2 regions of the Arthrobacter sp. P1_D4 genome follow, and region 2 is predicted to be linked to the other one. Evidence: predicted binding sites of a transcription regulator. Region 2 holds the regulator's gene; the other holds the start of a gene.

Region 1 (7,843 bases), on a different contig from region 2:
GTATGCGCGGCCAAGGCGCTCGCCGTCGCCACCGGCAAACCGCTCTACGCCATCAACCACCTGGTGGCGCATGTCGGCGTCGGGCTCCTGCAGCAGGGCGCCGGCGCGCCGTCGCCGCAAACAACGCCGCACGCCCTGCCGGAGAATATGGGCGCGCTCCTGGTCTCCGGCGGCCACACCGAGATCCTGCGGATCCGGAGCATCACGGACGACGTCGAGCTGCTGGGCTCCACGATCGATGACGCCGCCGGCGAAGCGTATGACAAGGTGGCACGGCTCCTGGGCCTGGGCTACCCGGGCGGCCCGGCCATCGACAAGCTCGCGCGCACGGGCAACGCCAAAGCCATCCGGTTCCCGCGCGGGCTCACACAGCCCAAGTACATGGGGACCGCCGAGGAACCCGGACCGCACCGCTACGACTGGTCCTTCAGCGGGCTCAAGACCGCCGTCGCCCGCTGCGTGGAGCAGTTCGAGGCCCGTGGCGAGGACGTGCCCGTGGCAGACATCGCCGCGGCCTTCCAGGAAGCCGTGGTGGATGTCATCACCGCCAAGGCGGTGCTCGCCTGCCGCGAAAACGGCATCACGGAGGTCCTCCTGGGTGGCGGGGTCGCCGCCAACTCGCGGCTGCGCCAGCTCACCGAACAACGCTGCAGTGCGGCCGGCATCCGGCTGACGGTGCCGCCGTTGCCGCTGTGCACGGACAACGGCGCCATGGTGGCCGCGCTCGGGGCGCAACTGGTGATGGCCGGCGTGCAACCGAGCGGGATCGGCTTTGCCCCGGATTCCTCAATGCCGGTCACGACCGTCTCCGCCTGAGGCCACAGCCTGAGGCTTCGTCCGCGTGAAGCTAGGACGGCCTGGGGCTCCGGCCGCCTGCGTGGTGGCTGTTGGGCGCCGGAGCTAGGCGTCCGGGCCCTGGCGCATCTGCTTGACCAGGTCCAGGACGACGGCGCGCAGGTCCCCGCCGTGCTCGGCGGCGACCCGGCGCTGCCGCTGGTAGCCGGCGCCGCGCTCGATGATCTTCTCGACGTCGGCCAGTTCGGCGCTGCAGCCCAGCTTCGCCGCCACCGGCTCAAGCCGCTTGAGCGTCTCGCGCAGGTGCTCCGTTACGAGCTGCTCGTTGCCGTCGGCGTCGAGGATGATGATCGCGTCCAAGCCATACCGGGCCGCGCGCCACTTGTTTTCCTGCACGTGCCACGGGGGCATCGTGGGAATGGTGCCGCCGTTTTCTAGCGTGGTGGAAAATTCGTCGACAAGGCACTGCGTCAGCGCCGCGATCGCCCCGACGTCCTCGAGGGTCGCCAGGCCGTCGCAAATGCGCATCTCGATGGTGCCAAGCGCCGGAACGGGGCGGATGTCCCACCGGATCTCGGAGAGCGTGTCAATCACGCCGGTGGTGAACATGTCCTGGACGTAGGACTCGTAGTCCTCCCAGCTGGCGAACTGGAACGGCAGCCCGGCGGTGGGCAACTGCTGGAACATGAGGGCGCGGTGCGAGGCGTATCCGGTGTCCTCGCCGCCCCAAAACGGGCTGGACGCGGAGAGCGCCTGGAAGTGCGGGAAGTAGTTGACCAGGCCGTCCAGCACCGGAAGGACCTTGTCCCGGCTGTCCAGTCCGACGTGCACATGGACGCCGTAAATGACCATCTGCCGGCCCCACCACTGGGTCCGGTCAATGAGCTTGGCGTAGCGTGCCTTGTCCGTGACGGGCTGCAGCTGGGGCGGGCTGAAGGGGTGACTTCCGGCGCAAAAGATCTCCACGCCCATCGGATCGGTCACGTCCCGGACAGCCGCGAGCGAGCTGCTCAGGTCCGCCTTGGCCTCCGCGACGGTGGTGCAGATGCCGGTGACGAGCTCCACGGTGTTCAGCAGCAGCTCCTGCTTGATGTGTGGGTGCTCGTCGTCCTCATTGAGTTCGGGATGCCGGGCCGCGACGCCGCGCAGCACCTGGTTCGCCACGGAGGCCAGCTCACCGGTCTCGGCGTCGACGAGCGCCAGCTCCCATTCCACGCCAAGAGTCGACTGCCTTGATGAAGCGAACTCGATCTTCATGTGGTCCCTTCACTGTTCTGCTGTCGCTGGCCGTGGTCCTGGCGGGGAAATGCGCCGGCAAACGTCCTCGGACATGCCTCTGGACATGGCACCGGCGGTGTCACGTGCAATTTCCCACACACCAGTGCGCCAGCCGGGCGGCCGGCAGGGCTACGGGTGGTCCAAGTCTAGTGCAGGGGCGGCCCCAGGACGGTGTCAAAGTTGCCGCTGGTGCGTGAGTGTATTCACAACATCGCTGGTCAGCGACGGCGCGCGCGGTTGCGCGTTGGGCTGCGGGTAGCCGGAGCGATCCTGGCGTTTAATGGAGCTGTGCCCATTCTGAACAAAGACATGACCCTGTGTATCTCGCTCTCGGCCCGGCCCAGCAACAACGGGACGCGCTTCCACAACCACCTGTACGAACAGCTGGGCCTGAACTGGATCTACAAGGCCTTTGCCCCCACCGACCTCGCCCAGGCGATCGCCGGGGTGCGCGGCCTCGGCATCCGCGGCTGCGCCGTGTCCATGCCTTACAAGGAGGACGTGATCGCCCTCGTTGACGTCATGGACCCGTCGGCGAAGGCCATCGACTCGGTCAACACCATCGTCAACGACGGAGGCCGGCTCACGGCGTACAACACCGACTACACCGCAATTGAGCAGCTCCTGCAGAGCAATGCAGTCCCCACGGACTACTCGGTGCTGGTCCTGGGCGCCGGCGGCATGGCTAAGGCCACCGTGGCCGCGCTGCGGGATGCCGGGTTCAAGGACGTGACCGTCGTGGCCCGCAACGAGGGCCCCGGCCGCGCCCTGGCCGAACAGTACGGCTTCGCCTGGCGCCCGGACCTTGGTTCTGCGGCGTCCGGTACCGGCACGGCGGACATGCTCATCAACGTCACCCCCATCGGGATGGCCGGAGGCCCGGACGCCGCCGCGCTGCCGTTCCCGCAGGAGGCCATCGACGCCGCCAAGGTAGTCTTCGACGTCGTCGCGCTCCCGGCCGAGACACCGCTGATCAAGGCTGGCCGCGCGGTCGGCAAGACCGTGATCACCGGAGCCGAGGTCGCCACGATCCAGGCGCTCGAGCAGTTCGTGCTGTACACCGGCGTCCGGCCGACCGACGAGCAAATCCGGGCAGCCGAGGACTTCACGCGGGCCCAGTAGCCATCTGGCCCACTAGCCCTGTAGCCCAGTTGCCCGGCCGCTTCGCTGAGATCCGGCGGCGGGGCACTGCGCCGGTGGGATCCCGCTGGCGGGGTCCCGCTGGCGGGCTAGACGGGCTCCACCGAGACGGCCACCCGGTCCTCGCCGATCCTGGTGAGGACCAGGGTGGCTGCTTTCTTGTCCTTGTGCTTTGCGCTGCCGCCGGGCAGGAGTTGCTTGCGCAGTTCTTCGGGCGTGACAGCCATACCGCGCTTCTTGATGTCCAGGACTCCGATGCCTTGATCCTTGACCCAGGCCTTGAGTGCCTTGACGTTGAACGGCATCACCTCCAGGACCCTGTAGGCCTTGGCGAACGGGGTGTCATGCAGCCCCGGGGCGCAGATGTAGGCGATGTGCTCGTCCACGAGGTGCCCGCCCAGCTGGAGGGCGACGTCGGCCACCAGGCCGGCGCGGATCACCGCGCCGTCGGGCTCGTACAGGTACCCCTCCACGGGTCCCACGGGCGCCACCGGGCCGGCACCGAAGTCCTCGCCGCTGGTGAGTTCAGCGGAACCAAGGGGCCCGAGCACGAGGGCCGCGCGCCGCACCCCGGGACGCCGCACCGCGTTGAACCACAGGGCCACCTCGGTCACGTCCCCGCCCACGGAGACCCACTGCGCCTCGCAGCCGGCCGGCACGGAATCGTGCGGCATGCCCGGTCCCATCTTCACGCCGACGGCGCGGCCGGAGCCGGCGAGTGACTCCACGAAGGACAGCGGCGGGGAGAAATCCTCCGGATCCCAGATCCGTTTGGTACCCGAGGTGGACGTCGTGCGCCGGGCCGGGTCGAGCCAGACGCCGTCGACCCCCTCGAGCGACACCGACGTGGCATCGGAATGGACCACCGTGGCATTGCGGAACGGGATCAGGTTCATCGTGGCGCAGGCGGCTGTGGCCTCGTCCATTTCCACGGCGGTGACCACCAGGTCCAGGGATGCCAGGGCCATGGAGTCCGCCCCGAGCCCGCAGCCGAGATCCGCGACGTGGCCGATCCCGGCCTCCGCGAACCGCTGCGCGTGCCGTGCCGCCACCGTGAGCCGGGTGGCCTGTTCCAGGCCGGCCTTGGTGAAAATCATCTGCCGGGCGAATTCGCCGAATTTGGCCTCGGCCTTGGTCCGCAGCCGGGACTGGGTGAGCACGGCCGAGACCAGCTCGGGGGAGTGGCCGGCCTTGCGCAGCGACGCCGTGAGGCGGAAGGCCTCGTCCTCGCGGTACGGGCCCAACGACGCCAGCAGCTCCCAGCCCTCGGGGGTGAGGATCGGGGCAATATGTTCCTGCGGTGCGTCAGTCATGCCATCCAGCGTAGTTGAGGTCCGCGGGCGCGCTGTGACCGGACGGCGGGGGCTAGGCTTGATGGCATGGAAGACAGCGGCACAGGCGACAGCATCTCAGCGGACACGGCCGGGCAGGACACGGTCGGCAACGACGACGCCGGGCAGGAGCGCCGGCGCCCGCAGGGACTGGCCCGCTACGCAAAACCGGCGCTGATCGCCGGAGCGGTGATCGCAGTCGTGTCCGTCGCACTTTTGGTGATTATCTTCTTCCTCGATTCCTTCAACGCCACCGTGTATTCCGTCGGCGGCAAGAACGTCCAGGACGCCACGGACGAGGCCAGGGCCATCCGCGAGACCTATGCCGCGGCCCGGCTCGGCGGCATCATCTTCCTCATCGCCGGCATTCTGCTGGCCGCCGCCGGCGCCGTGCTGATGTTCCGGCACCGGAATGACGAGGGCCAGAACACGGACGAAGACGACGGCGAGGACGTGGACTTCGACGACCTCGCAGACCAGTAGCCAGCCAGTAGGCGCGCGAATGGGCGGGCTAATGGGCAGGCGCCCGCACCGCCAGGCAGTGCCAACGGCCACGGGCCACGGGACATGCCCAGCCTCCTGCGCCGCGAATGGACATGTCCTCCCCGGTAGCCCGCACCCGTTGGGTATGTCCACCGCTGAGCTTCAAGAGTGGGCATTTCCTCCCGGGTAGCCGACGCTCGTTGGGCATGTCCATCGCTCAGCAGGGGCACAGAGCATGAGGCCCAAGTGTCCTCTGGCCGCAACGAAGAATGGGCATGGCCCTCTGGCCCGGCCGCCGTCGTTGGGCATGTCCATCGCTCAGCAGGGGCACAGAGCATGATGCCCAAGTGTCCTCTGGCCGCAACGAAGAATGGGCATGTCCTCCCGGGCAGCCCACGCACGTTGGATATTTCCGCTCCGGCGGCCCGTATCCGTTGGGCATGTCCATCGCTCAGCGCGGGCAGTGAGCATGAGGCCCAAGTGTCCTCTGGCCGCAGCAAAAAATGGGCATGTCCCACGGGGGGAAATGTTCACCCGGAACGAATTTCTGGCACTCGCCTTGACCGAGTGCTAACCATTTACATAGAGTCGTCATTAGCACTCTCCCTAGGAGGGTGCTAACACATGAAGCGCGTTCCGCCAGGCACGCTGCCGGCACCGCGACGACGGTCTGTGCGCCTTGGCATCACCGCTTCATAGTCCACGAATTTGCTGACGAAAAGGAGAGGTCCGAGTGTCGGTCTCTATTAAGCCTCTTGAGGATCGTATTGTTGTCCGCCCGCTCGAAGCCGAGCAGACCACGGCTTCCGGCCTGGTTATCCCGGACTCCGCGCAGGAGAAGCCGCAGGAAGGCGAAGTTGTTGCAGTAGGCCCCGGCCGCTTCGATGACAACGGCAACCGCGTTCCCGTTGACGTTGCCGTCGGCGACGTCGTCATCTACTCCAAGTACGGCGGAACCGAAGTCAAGACCGGCGGCACCGAGTACCTCGTACTCTCCGCCCGCGACGTTCTGGCGATCGTCGTAAAGTAACTCTCTTGGACCCCCGCGCAGCCGATCCTTCGCAATGAACGGATCAGTTGCGCGGGGTTCTGTCTTGAAAGGACAAAACCATGGCAAAGCAGCTTGCGTTTAACGACGCTGCCCGCCGGTCGCTTGAAGCCGGCATCGATAAGCTCGCCAACACCGTCAAGGTCACGCTGGGCCCGCGCGGCCGCAACGTCGTACTGGACAAGAAGTGGGGCGCCCCCACGATCACCAACGATGGTGTGACCATCGCCCGTGAAGTCGAGCTGGACGACCCCTACGAGAACCTTGGCGCGCAGCTTGCCAAGGAGGTCGCCACCAAGACCAACGATGTTGCCGGCGACGGCACCACCACCGCCACCGTTCTGGCCCAGGCCCTGGTCAAGGAAGGCCTGCGCAACGTAGCGGCAGGCGCCGCACCGGGCGAAATCAAGCGCGGCATCGAGGTTTCGGTCGAGGCCGTTGCCGCCCGCCTGCTGGAGAACGCGCGCCCGGTTGAAGGCACGCAGGTTGCCAACGTGGCCGCAATCTCCGCCCAGAGCGACGAGGTCGGCGAGCTCCTGGCCGAGGCGTTCGGCAAGGTCGGCAAGGATGGTGTGATCACCATCGAGGAGTCCTCCACCACGCAGACCGAGCTGGTCCTGACCGAGGGCATGCAGTTCGACAAGGGCTACCTGTCCCCGTACTTCGTCACTGACGCGGAACGCCAGGAGGCCGTCCTCGAGGACGCCCTGATCCTGATCAACCAGGGCAAGATCTCCTCGGTGCAGGACTTCCTGCCGCTGCTGGAAAAGGCGCTGCAGAGCTCCAAGCCGCTCTTTATCATCGCCGAAGACGTCGAGGGCGAGGCCCTGTCCACGCTGATCGTCAACCGCATCCGCGGCACGCTGAACGTCGTCGCCGTCAAGGCGCCGGGCTTCGGTGACCGCCGCAAGGCCATGCTGCAGGACATCGCGACCCTCACCGGTGCGCAGGTTGTCTCCGCGGAGCTGGGCCTGAGCCTGGACACCGTTGGCCTTGAGGTGCTCGGCACCGCACGCCGCATCACGGTCACCAAGGACAACACCACGATTGTCGACGGCGCCGGTTCGGCCGAGGACGTCGCCGCCCGTGTTGCCCAGCTGCGCGCCGAGCTGACCCGGACCGATTCGGACTGGGACAAGGAAAAGCTGCAGGAACGCCTGGCCAAGCTGGCCGGCGGCATCGGCGTGATCAAGGTTGGCGCTGCCACCGAGGTTGAGCTGAAGGAAAAGAAGCACCGCATCGAGGACGCCGTGTCCTCCACCCGCGCTGCCCTCGAAGAGGGCATTGTGGCCGGCGGCGGCTCCGCCCTCATCCACGCGCTGAAGGCGCTCGACGAGGACCCCGCCGTTCAGGCCCTCGAAGGTGACGCGGCTGCCGCCGTCGGCATTGTCCGCCGCGCCCTGACCCAGCCGCTGCGCTGGATCGCCCAGAACGCCGGCTTCGACGGCTATGTCGTCGTTGCCAAGGTCGCCGAATCCGCCGTGAACCAGGGCTTCAACGCCAAGTCCGGCGAATACGAAGACCTGATCGCCGCCGGCGTGATCGACCCCGTGAAGGTGACGCGTGCGGCTCTGCGCAACGCGGCCTCCATCGCGGCGCTGGTCCTCACCACGGAAACCCTCGTGGTGGAGAAGCCGGCTGACGAAGACGAGCACGCAGGGCACAAGCACTAGGCTCTGCCCGCAGGGGACGGTCCGGCATCTGCCGGGCCGTCCCTTTTTCTGTCGATTCACTGCTGCCGTTCTGCCGTGTTCGTGGCCGCAAGTTG
Region 2 (7,843 bases):
TACGAGGTCCGGGTGTCCCAGGTGGACGCATCCGACAGCGCCAAGGAAGTATTCCAGGACACCCGCGGGTTTACGGTCAAATAGCCGTCACCTCAACAAGGCATCACGTCACCTGCGGCGACGGCTGCCGCAGGTCACCAGCGGCCGAGGATGTCGCTGGCCAGCACGGTGGCGGCGGGCCCGGCCGTGGACGAACGCAGCACATGGTGCCCCAAAAGGGCCGTAACTGCGCCGGCGCCGCAAAGCCGGGTCACCTCCCGCGGGCTGATGCCGCCTTCCGGACCCACGATCAGCAGGACCTCACGGGATCCGGCAGCGTCTGCCACAACCTCGCCGGGACCAACACTTTCCAGCCAGGCCTCGAGTACCTGCCGCAGCGGGCGCACGGCGTCTTCATGCAGGATAACGGCGAGGTCTGCCGCCGCTACCGCCGTCTGCAGCCCGGCGCCGTCGACGGCGGCCCGGACCTCGGGAATCCATGCCCGGCGCGCCTGCTTGGCAGCTGCTGTCACCACCGACTGCCACTTGGCATGCGCCTTCGCGGCCCGCTCCGCCTTCCACCGCACAATGGACCGCTCGGCCTGCCAGGGAATGACGGCGTCGATGCCCAACTCGGTCGCGGTCTCGGCCGCCAGTTCATCGCGGTCGCCCTTGGCAAGGGCCTGGACCAGGACCAGCCGTGTTCCGGGCCGTAGTTCCTCAGCCAGGCCCACGCATTCGACGGTCAGCTCCCCGGCAGCGACGGCTGTCACGGTGCCGGTCAGGCGCTTGCCGGCGCCGTCCGCGATGTCGACGGCTTCGCCGACGCCGATCCGTTTGACTGTGACGGCGTGGCGGGCCTCGGTGCCCCCGAGGACGAAGGCCGAGCCGGGGACCTGCTGGTCCAGGGTGCCTGGGGCGGTGAAGAAGACCGGGTTGCTCACCGCTACAGGTTACCGAGCCGGTCCCGCAGTTTGGCGAAGACGCCGCCGCTGGCCGCGAGCTTTCCTTCCGTGAGGTGCTCGCCGCGGTGCTTGGCCAGCTGACGGAGAAGTTCTTCCTGGACGTGATCGAGCTTGACCGGTGTTTCCACCTGCAGGTGCACCTTCAGATCACCGCGGCCGTGGCCGCGCAGGTGCGTGACGCCGAGACCGCGAAGGGTGATGATCTCGCCGGACTGGGTGCCGGCCTTGACATCGATCTCCTGCTGTCCGTCGAAGGTGTCGAGGGATATTTCGGTGCCGAGCGCGGCCGCCGTCATGGGAATGTTGAGGCTCGCGTGGAGGTCATCGCCCTCGCGCACGTAAGTGGCGTCGTTGTTGACCCGGATCTCCACGTACAGGTCCCCGGCGGGGCCGCCGGCGGGGCCTGCCTCGCCCTGGCCGGACAGCTGGATGCGGGTGCCGGTGGCCACGCCGGCCGGGACCTTGACGGTGAGGGAGCGGCGGCTGCGGATCCGGCCCTGGCCGCTGCATTCGTTGCACGGGTCCTTGATGACGGTGCCGAAGCCCTCGCAAGACCCGCAGGGGGCGGACGTCATGACCTGGCCCAGGATGGACCGCACGGCGCGCTGGACCTGACCGCTGCCGCCACAGATGTCGCAGCGGACCGGGTGGGTGCCTTCCCGGCAGCAGGACCCCTCGCAGGTGGGGCAGATGACGGCCGTGTCGACCTCGAGCTTTTTGTTCACGCCGAACACCGCATCGCGGAGGTCGATCCGGACGCTGATCAGCGCGTCCTGGCCGCGGCGGACCCGGGACGACGGGCCGCCCTGGCCGCCACCGGCGCCGAAGAAGGTCTCGAAGATGTCCTGGAAGGCGAAGCCCTGGCCCGAGTAGCTGCCGCCGCCGAACCCGTTGTCGGTACCGTTCTCGTTGCCCGTGGTGTCATAGACCCGGCGCTTCTGCGGATCGGAGAGGACCTCGTAGGCGTGCGTGACGGCCTTGAACCTGTCCGAGGCGTCCTCCCCGGGGTTCACGTCCGGGTGCAGGGTCCGGGCCAGTTTCCGGTAGGCCTTCTTGATCTCCTCCCCCGATGCGTCGCGGGAGACTCCAAGAACGTCGTAGTGGCTGCTCAAAGTGTGTATCTCTTCCTTGTTGTACTGCCTGTGGGGCACTGCCTGTGGGGCAAGAAGTCGTATTCGGTCCCGGGCCTGTCAGGGGCCCAGGATCCTCGAAAGGTAGCGGGCCACCGCTCGGACGGCGGCCATGGTGGTGGGATAGTCCATCCGGGTGGGCCCAAGCACGCCGACCTTGGCCGTGGCGTCCGGCCCGTAGGCGGTGGCCACGACCGAGGCCTCGGCGAGACCGTCGTAGGGGTTTTCCCGGCCGATGCTGACGGTCACACCGCGCGGGTCTTCGGCCATTTCGCTGAGCAGGCGGAGCATGACCACCTGTTCCTCGAGGGCCTCCAGCACGGGGCCGATGCTGAGCGGGAAGTCCACATTGGAGCGGGCCAGGTTGGCGGTGCCGGCCATGACCATGCGCTCTTCACGGCTGCTCGTGGCCAGGGCCTCAAGGCCGCGGGCCAGCGCCTGGGCTGCTCCGCGCCGCGCGGGCGGGCCGCCGGCAACGACGGCGGGCAGCAGCTGCGGCATCAGGCTCAGCGGTGTACCGGACAGGCTGGCCAGAAAGCTGGTCCGCAATTCCGCCAGCGCGTCGTCGGGAATGTCCTGCCCGACGTCGATCACGCGCTGCTCCACTTTGCCCGTGTCCGCGATCAGGACCGCCAGCACTTTCCGGGGCGCCAGCAGCACGAACTCGATGTGCCGCACCCGGGCGCGGCTGCGCAGCGGATACTGCACGACGGCGACCTGGTTGGTCAGGTGCGAGAGGAGCCTCACGGTCCGGTCAAGGATGTCGTCGAGGTCCTCGGATCCTTCCAGCAGCGCCTGGATGGCCCGGCGCTCGGCCGGCGACAACGGCTTCACCGCCGAGATCTGGTCGACGAACAGCCGGTAGCCCTTGTCAGTGGGGATCCGGCCGGCGCTCGTGTGCGGTGCCGTGATCAGACCCTCGTCTTCCAGCGCCGCCATGTCATTTCGGATCGTGGCGCTCGAGACGCCGAGATGGTGCCGTTCAACGAGCGCTTTGGAACCAACGGGCTCACGCGAATGGACGTAGTCCTCCACGATGGCGCGCAGCACTTCGAGTTTGCGCGGTTCGCTCACGCTCCACCTCCTGTCGACTGTCCCGCAGCCGGTGCCACTCCCCTCGCCCGTCCGGGTCCACAAATGGTGCACGGACGGCCCGCCACAGGACAAGGGTTAGCACTCGACATGCCTAAGTGCTAACCAGTCTAATATGAGTCGCCGCGTTGTTAGCATTGGATTCGCTCCAGGCGTGGCCCGCGGGAACGCGATTCCCGTCACGCCGGCGCCGAGACCGTGGCAGCCGCTGCCGTTGCCGCGTCGTCGCGGTCCGGTTCCGCCCCCGGAGAGTTCCACCGACCGCCCGTACATTCCGAGTGCAAAGTTAGCGTGTAGAGATGTCGTACCAGAACTGGGGACCCCAGGACCTGTCCGCCCCCGCCAAGACCCAGTTGCCGGAAGTCCCGGTGGAACGCGGGATGGTCCTCGAGGAGGTCCAGTCCGGTTGGGTGGGCGCCGTCACCCGGGTGGAGAAGTCCGGCGGCATGCACGTGGTGGCCTTGGAGGACCGGCGGGGCAAGTCGCGGTCCTTCCGCCTCGGCTTCGGCTTCCTCTTGGACGGCCAGCCCATCCGCCTGATGCCGCCGGCCCCGAAGAAGACGGCACCGGCCGCCGGGGCCGGCCGTACGGCGTCGGGCTCGGTGCGGGTGGCGGGGCAGCGCGCACAGGTGGCCAAGGCCAGCCGCATCTGGGTGGAAGGAAAGCACGACGCCGAGCTGGTGGAGAAAGTGTGGGGCGATGACCTCCGGGTGGAGGGCATCGTCGTCGAGCCCCTGCACGGCATTGACGACCTCGCGGCCGCCGTGGCGGACTTCGGCCCGGGCCCTGGCCGGCGCCTCGGCGTACTCGTAGACCACCTCGTGGCCGACTCCAAGGAGTCGCGGATCGCCGACGCCGTCATGGCCTCACCGGGCGCCGCCGGCAACGTCCTGATTGTGGGGCACCCCTACGTGGACGTGTGGCAGGCCATCCGGCCCGCGGTCCTCGGGATCGAGCAGTGGCCCGTGATCCCCCGCGGCACGGACTGGAAGACCGGGATCCTGATGGCTTTCGGCTGGCCCCACTCCACAAAGGAGGACATCGGCCTCGGCTGGCAGAAACTCCTGGGGGCTGTCCGCAGCTACGCTGATCTGGAGGCGTCGCTGCTTGGCCGCGTGGAAGAGGTCATTGACTTCCTCACCGTGCCCTAGTCCGCCGCGGCGGCCGCCCCTGATCTCCATTTCCGGGCCCGAGCAAGTATTCTTGAAACGGCGGCCGCGCTTCTAGTGCGGTCCCGGCTATTTCAGGCACAACCCAGGCAGCAACGCATCACCGCAATCCGAAGGGCTACACCGTGGCAGATAACGCACGCGAACACACGGGCAATCAGGCTGGCCATGGCCAGCCCCCGTACCATGGCGTTCCGGCAAACGCGCTGCCGCTGACGGCCAGCGAGGACCGCCAGTGGGCCACGCTCGCGCACTTCGGCGGCATCCTGGGCTGCGTGCCGTCGCTGCTGATCTACCTCATCTTCAAGGACCGCGGCCCGTTCACCGCACAGGAATCCAAGGAAGCCCTCAATTTCACGCTGCCGCCGACCCTCGCCGCGGTGCTGGCCAATCTGCTGGTCTTCATCCCGGTGGTGGGCAACCTCTTCGCCGTGCTCGCCACGGTGATCTGGATCGCCGTGACCTGCTTCTCGGTGGCGGCCGGCATCCACGTCAACCGCGGCCAGCCGCACCGCTACGAGTTCAACCTGCGCTGGATCAAATAGCCGGCCTGCCCGGACCAAGCAAGAGAGCCGGCCGCCGCCCGTCAGGGGCAGCGGCCGGCTCTCTTTTGTGCGGCAGGGTGTGTTGTGGCCGCTGATGCGGCAGCCAACTAGTGGAGGCTTTGCCGGGCAGACTAGTCCGGCAGGATCCTGCGGACGACGGCGTCGGCCAGCAGCCGGCCCTTAAGCGTGAGAATGAGGCGGCCTTTGAAAGCCGCTGCGGGGTCCACGAGGCCGTCCGCGATCAGCCCTGCGACAGCGTGCCTGCCGGTGTCCCCCAGGCCGCCGAGGCTTGGGATGTCGAGTCCGGAATTGAGCCGGGCCTCGAGCATGACCCGTTCCACGTTGCGGGTCTCGGAGTCCAGCGTTTCGCGTCCGGCGGCGGGTGAAGCGCCGGCGCCGAGGCGGTTGGCGTAGGCGGTGGGGTGCTTGACGTTCCACCAGCGGACGCCGCCCACATGCGAGTGTGCCCCCGGCCCGATGCCCCACCAGTCGTCCCCGCGCCAGTAGGCGAGGTTGTGCCGGCAGGCCTGTTCGGGGGTGCGGGACCAGTTGCTGACCTCGTACCAGTTGAGCCCGGAGGCGGACATCAGTTCGTCGGCGAGTTCGTACTTGGCGGCGTGGTCGTCGTCGTCGATTTCCGGCACTTCGCCACGGCGGATCTGCGCGGCAAGCTTGGTGCCGTCTTCAACGATCAGGGCATAGGCGCTGATGTGGTCGGGGGCGTAGGACAGTGCGGTCTCGAGCGAGTAGCGCCAGTCCTCCAGCGACTCCCCCGGCGTCCCGTATATGAGGTCGAGGCTGACCGAGAGCCCGGCATTACGCGCCCACTGCACCACCTCGGGCACCCGGCTGGGCGTGTGGGTGCGGTCCAGGACCTTCAGGACGTGCGGCACGGCCGACTGCATGCCGAACGAAACGCGGGTGAACCCGGCGTCGGCCAGCAACTGCAGGGATGCGGGCGTGACGGAATCGGGGTTCGCCTCGGTGGTCACCTCGGCGCCGGGCTGCAGTCCCCAGGCGTCGATCGCGGCGGTGAGGATGCGCGCCAGGTCCTCCGCCGGCAGCAGCGTGGGCGTGCCGCCGCCGAAGAAGACCGTGCTGAGGGGACGGCCGGGCAGGCCGCTGCCCTTCAGGGCCGCGGCGGCGAACTCCACTTCCGCGATCGCTGTGGCGGCGTAGGCGTCCTGGGAGGCCCCGCCGCCCAGCTCGGTGGCGGTGTAGGTGTTGAAATCGCAGTACCCGCAGCGGACCGCGCAGAACGGGATGTGCACGTACAGCCCAAAAGCGCGCTGATCGGCGCCCTCGCCCGCCTGTGCGGGCAGCAGCCCGTCTGCCGGCGCCGGATCGCCGAGGGGAAGAACGCTAGGCACGGGCCCGGCCTGCCGATACTGCACCAACAGTCATTACCTGCACCGTTACTTCTTGGCCTTGTCCTTGGACTCGTCCGTTGTCAGCGCGGCGATGAAAGCCTCCTGCGGCACCTCGACGCGGCCCACCATCTTCATGCGCTTCTTGCCTTCCTTCTGCTTTTCCAGCAGCTTGCGCTTTCGGGTGATGTCACCGCCGTAGCACTTGGCAAGGACGTCCTTGCGGATGGCGCGGATGCTTTCGCGGGCGATGATCCTGGAGCCGATGGCGGCCTGGATGGGCACCTCAAACTGCTGGCGCGGGATGAGTTCACGCAGCTTGCCGGTCATCATCACGCCGTAGGCGTAGGCCTTGTCGCGGTGGGTGATGGCGGAGAACGCATCAACCTGTTCGCCCTGGAGCATGATGTCCACCTTGACCAGGTCGGCCACCTGCTCGCCGTCGGCCTTCCAGTCCAGTGACCCGTAGCCGCGGGTCTTGGATTTGAGGATGTCGAAGAAATCGAAGACGATTTCGGCCAGCGGCAGGCGGTAGCGGATTTCCACCCGGTCCTCGGAGAGGTAGTCCATGCCGCCCATGACGCCGCGGCGGCTCTGGCACAGCTCCATGATGGCGCCGACAAACTCGTTCGGCGCAAGGATGGTGGCGGACACCATCGGCTCACGGACCTCAGCGATCTTGCCGGTGGGGTATTCGCTGGGGTTGGTGACGTGGACGACCTTCTTGTCCTCCAGCGTGACCTCGTATTCCACGTTGGGCGCGGTGGAAATGAGGTCCAGGTTGTATTCGCGTTCGAGCCGCTCGCGGGTGATTTCCAGGTGCAGCAGGCCCAGGAATCCCACGCGGAAGCCGAAGCCCAGCGCGGCGGACGTTTCGGGCTCGTACACCAGTGCGGCGTCGTTGAGCATCAGCTTCTCCAGCGCATCGCGGAGCACCGGATAGTCCGTGCCGTCGAGCGGATACAGGCCGGAGAAGACCATCGGCTTGGCGTCCGCGTAGCCGGGGAGGGACTCCGTGGCGGGCTTGGCCAGGTTGGTGACGGTGTCGCCCACCTTGGACAGGCGGACGTCCTTCACACCGGTGATGAGGTAGCCGACCTCGCCGACGCCAAGGCCCTTGGAGGGGGTGGGTTCCGGGGAGCTCACACCAATCTCAAGGAGCTCGTGCGTGGCACGGGTGGACATCATCTGGATGCGTTCACGCGGGTGCAGCATGCCGTCGACGACGCGGACGTAGGTGACCACACCGCGGTAGGTGTCGTAGACCGAGTCGAAGATCATGGCCCGGGCGGGGGCGTTCGGGTCGCCCACCGGTGCCGGCAGGTCGCGGACGATCTTGTCCAGCAGGACCTCGACGCCCATGCCGGTCTTGCCGGAGACGCGGAGCACGTCGTCGGGGTCGCCGCCGATCAGGTTGGCGAGTTCCGCCGCGTATTTCTCGGGCTGGGCTGCCGGGAGGTCGATCTTGTTCAGGACCGGGATGATGGTGAGGTTGTTTTCCATCGCCAGGTAGAGGTTGGCGAGGGTCTGGGCCTCGATGCCCTGGGCCGCGTCCACCAGCAGGATCGCGCCTTCGCAGGCCGCGAGCGAGCGGGA

The links. Region 2 encodes HrcA, which represses chaperone genes, less so after heat shock. Its sites were predicted from a motif close to TTNGCACTCGNNNNNNNCGAGTGCNAA; they were not measured.
Region 1: the regulator HrcA is predicted to act here: its motif matches at 5,575-5,601, upstream of groES (co-chaperone GroES).

Annotation. Positions count from the first base shown of each region.
Region 1 covers NZ_JBFUAU010000009.1:168,262-176,104, forward strand. Annotated here, with positions in the region: gene tsaD (tRNA (adenosine(37)-N6)-threonylcarbamoyltransferase complex transferase subunit TsaD) at 1-816, shown strand, start outside; gene AC1D0A_RS10930 (glutamate--cysteine ligase) at 901-2,052, opposite strand; gene AC1D0A_RS10935 (shikimate 5-dehydrogenase) at 2,362-3,195, shown strand; gene AC1D0A_RS10940 (class I SAM-dependent methyltransferase) at 3,303-4,526, opposite strand; gene AC1D0A_RS10945 (hypothetical protein) at 4,593-5,027, shown strand; gene groES (co-chaperone GroES) at 5,761-6,057, shown strand; gene groL (chaperonin GroEL) at 6,138-7,748, shown strand.
Region 2 covers NZ_JBFUAU010000002.1:593,016-600,858, forward strand. Annotated here, with positions in the region: gene AC1D0A_RS03785 (GerMN domain-containing protein) at 1-84, shown strand, start outside; gene AC1D0A_RS03790 (16S rRNA (uracil(1498)-N(3))-methyltransferase) at 135-923, opposite strand; gene dnaJ (molecular chaperone DnaJ) at 926-2,056, opposite strand; gene hrcA (heat-inducible transcriptional repressor HrcA) at 2,135-3,148, opposite strand; gene AC1D0A_RS03805 (DUF3097 domain-containing protein) at 3,466-4,317, shown strand; gene AC1D0A_RS03810 (DUF4870 domain-containing protein) at 4,461-4,880, shown strand; gene hemW (radical SAM family heme chaperone HemW) at 5,012-6,250, opposite strand; gene lepA (translation elongation factor 4) at 6,296-7,843, opposite strand, start outside.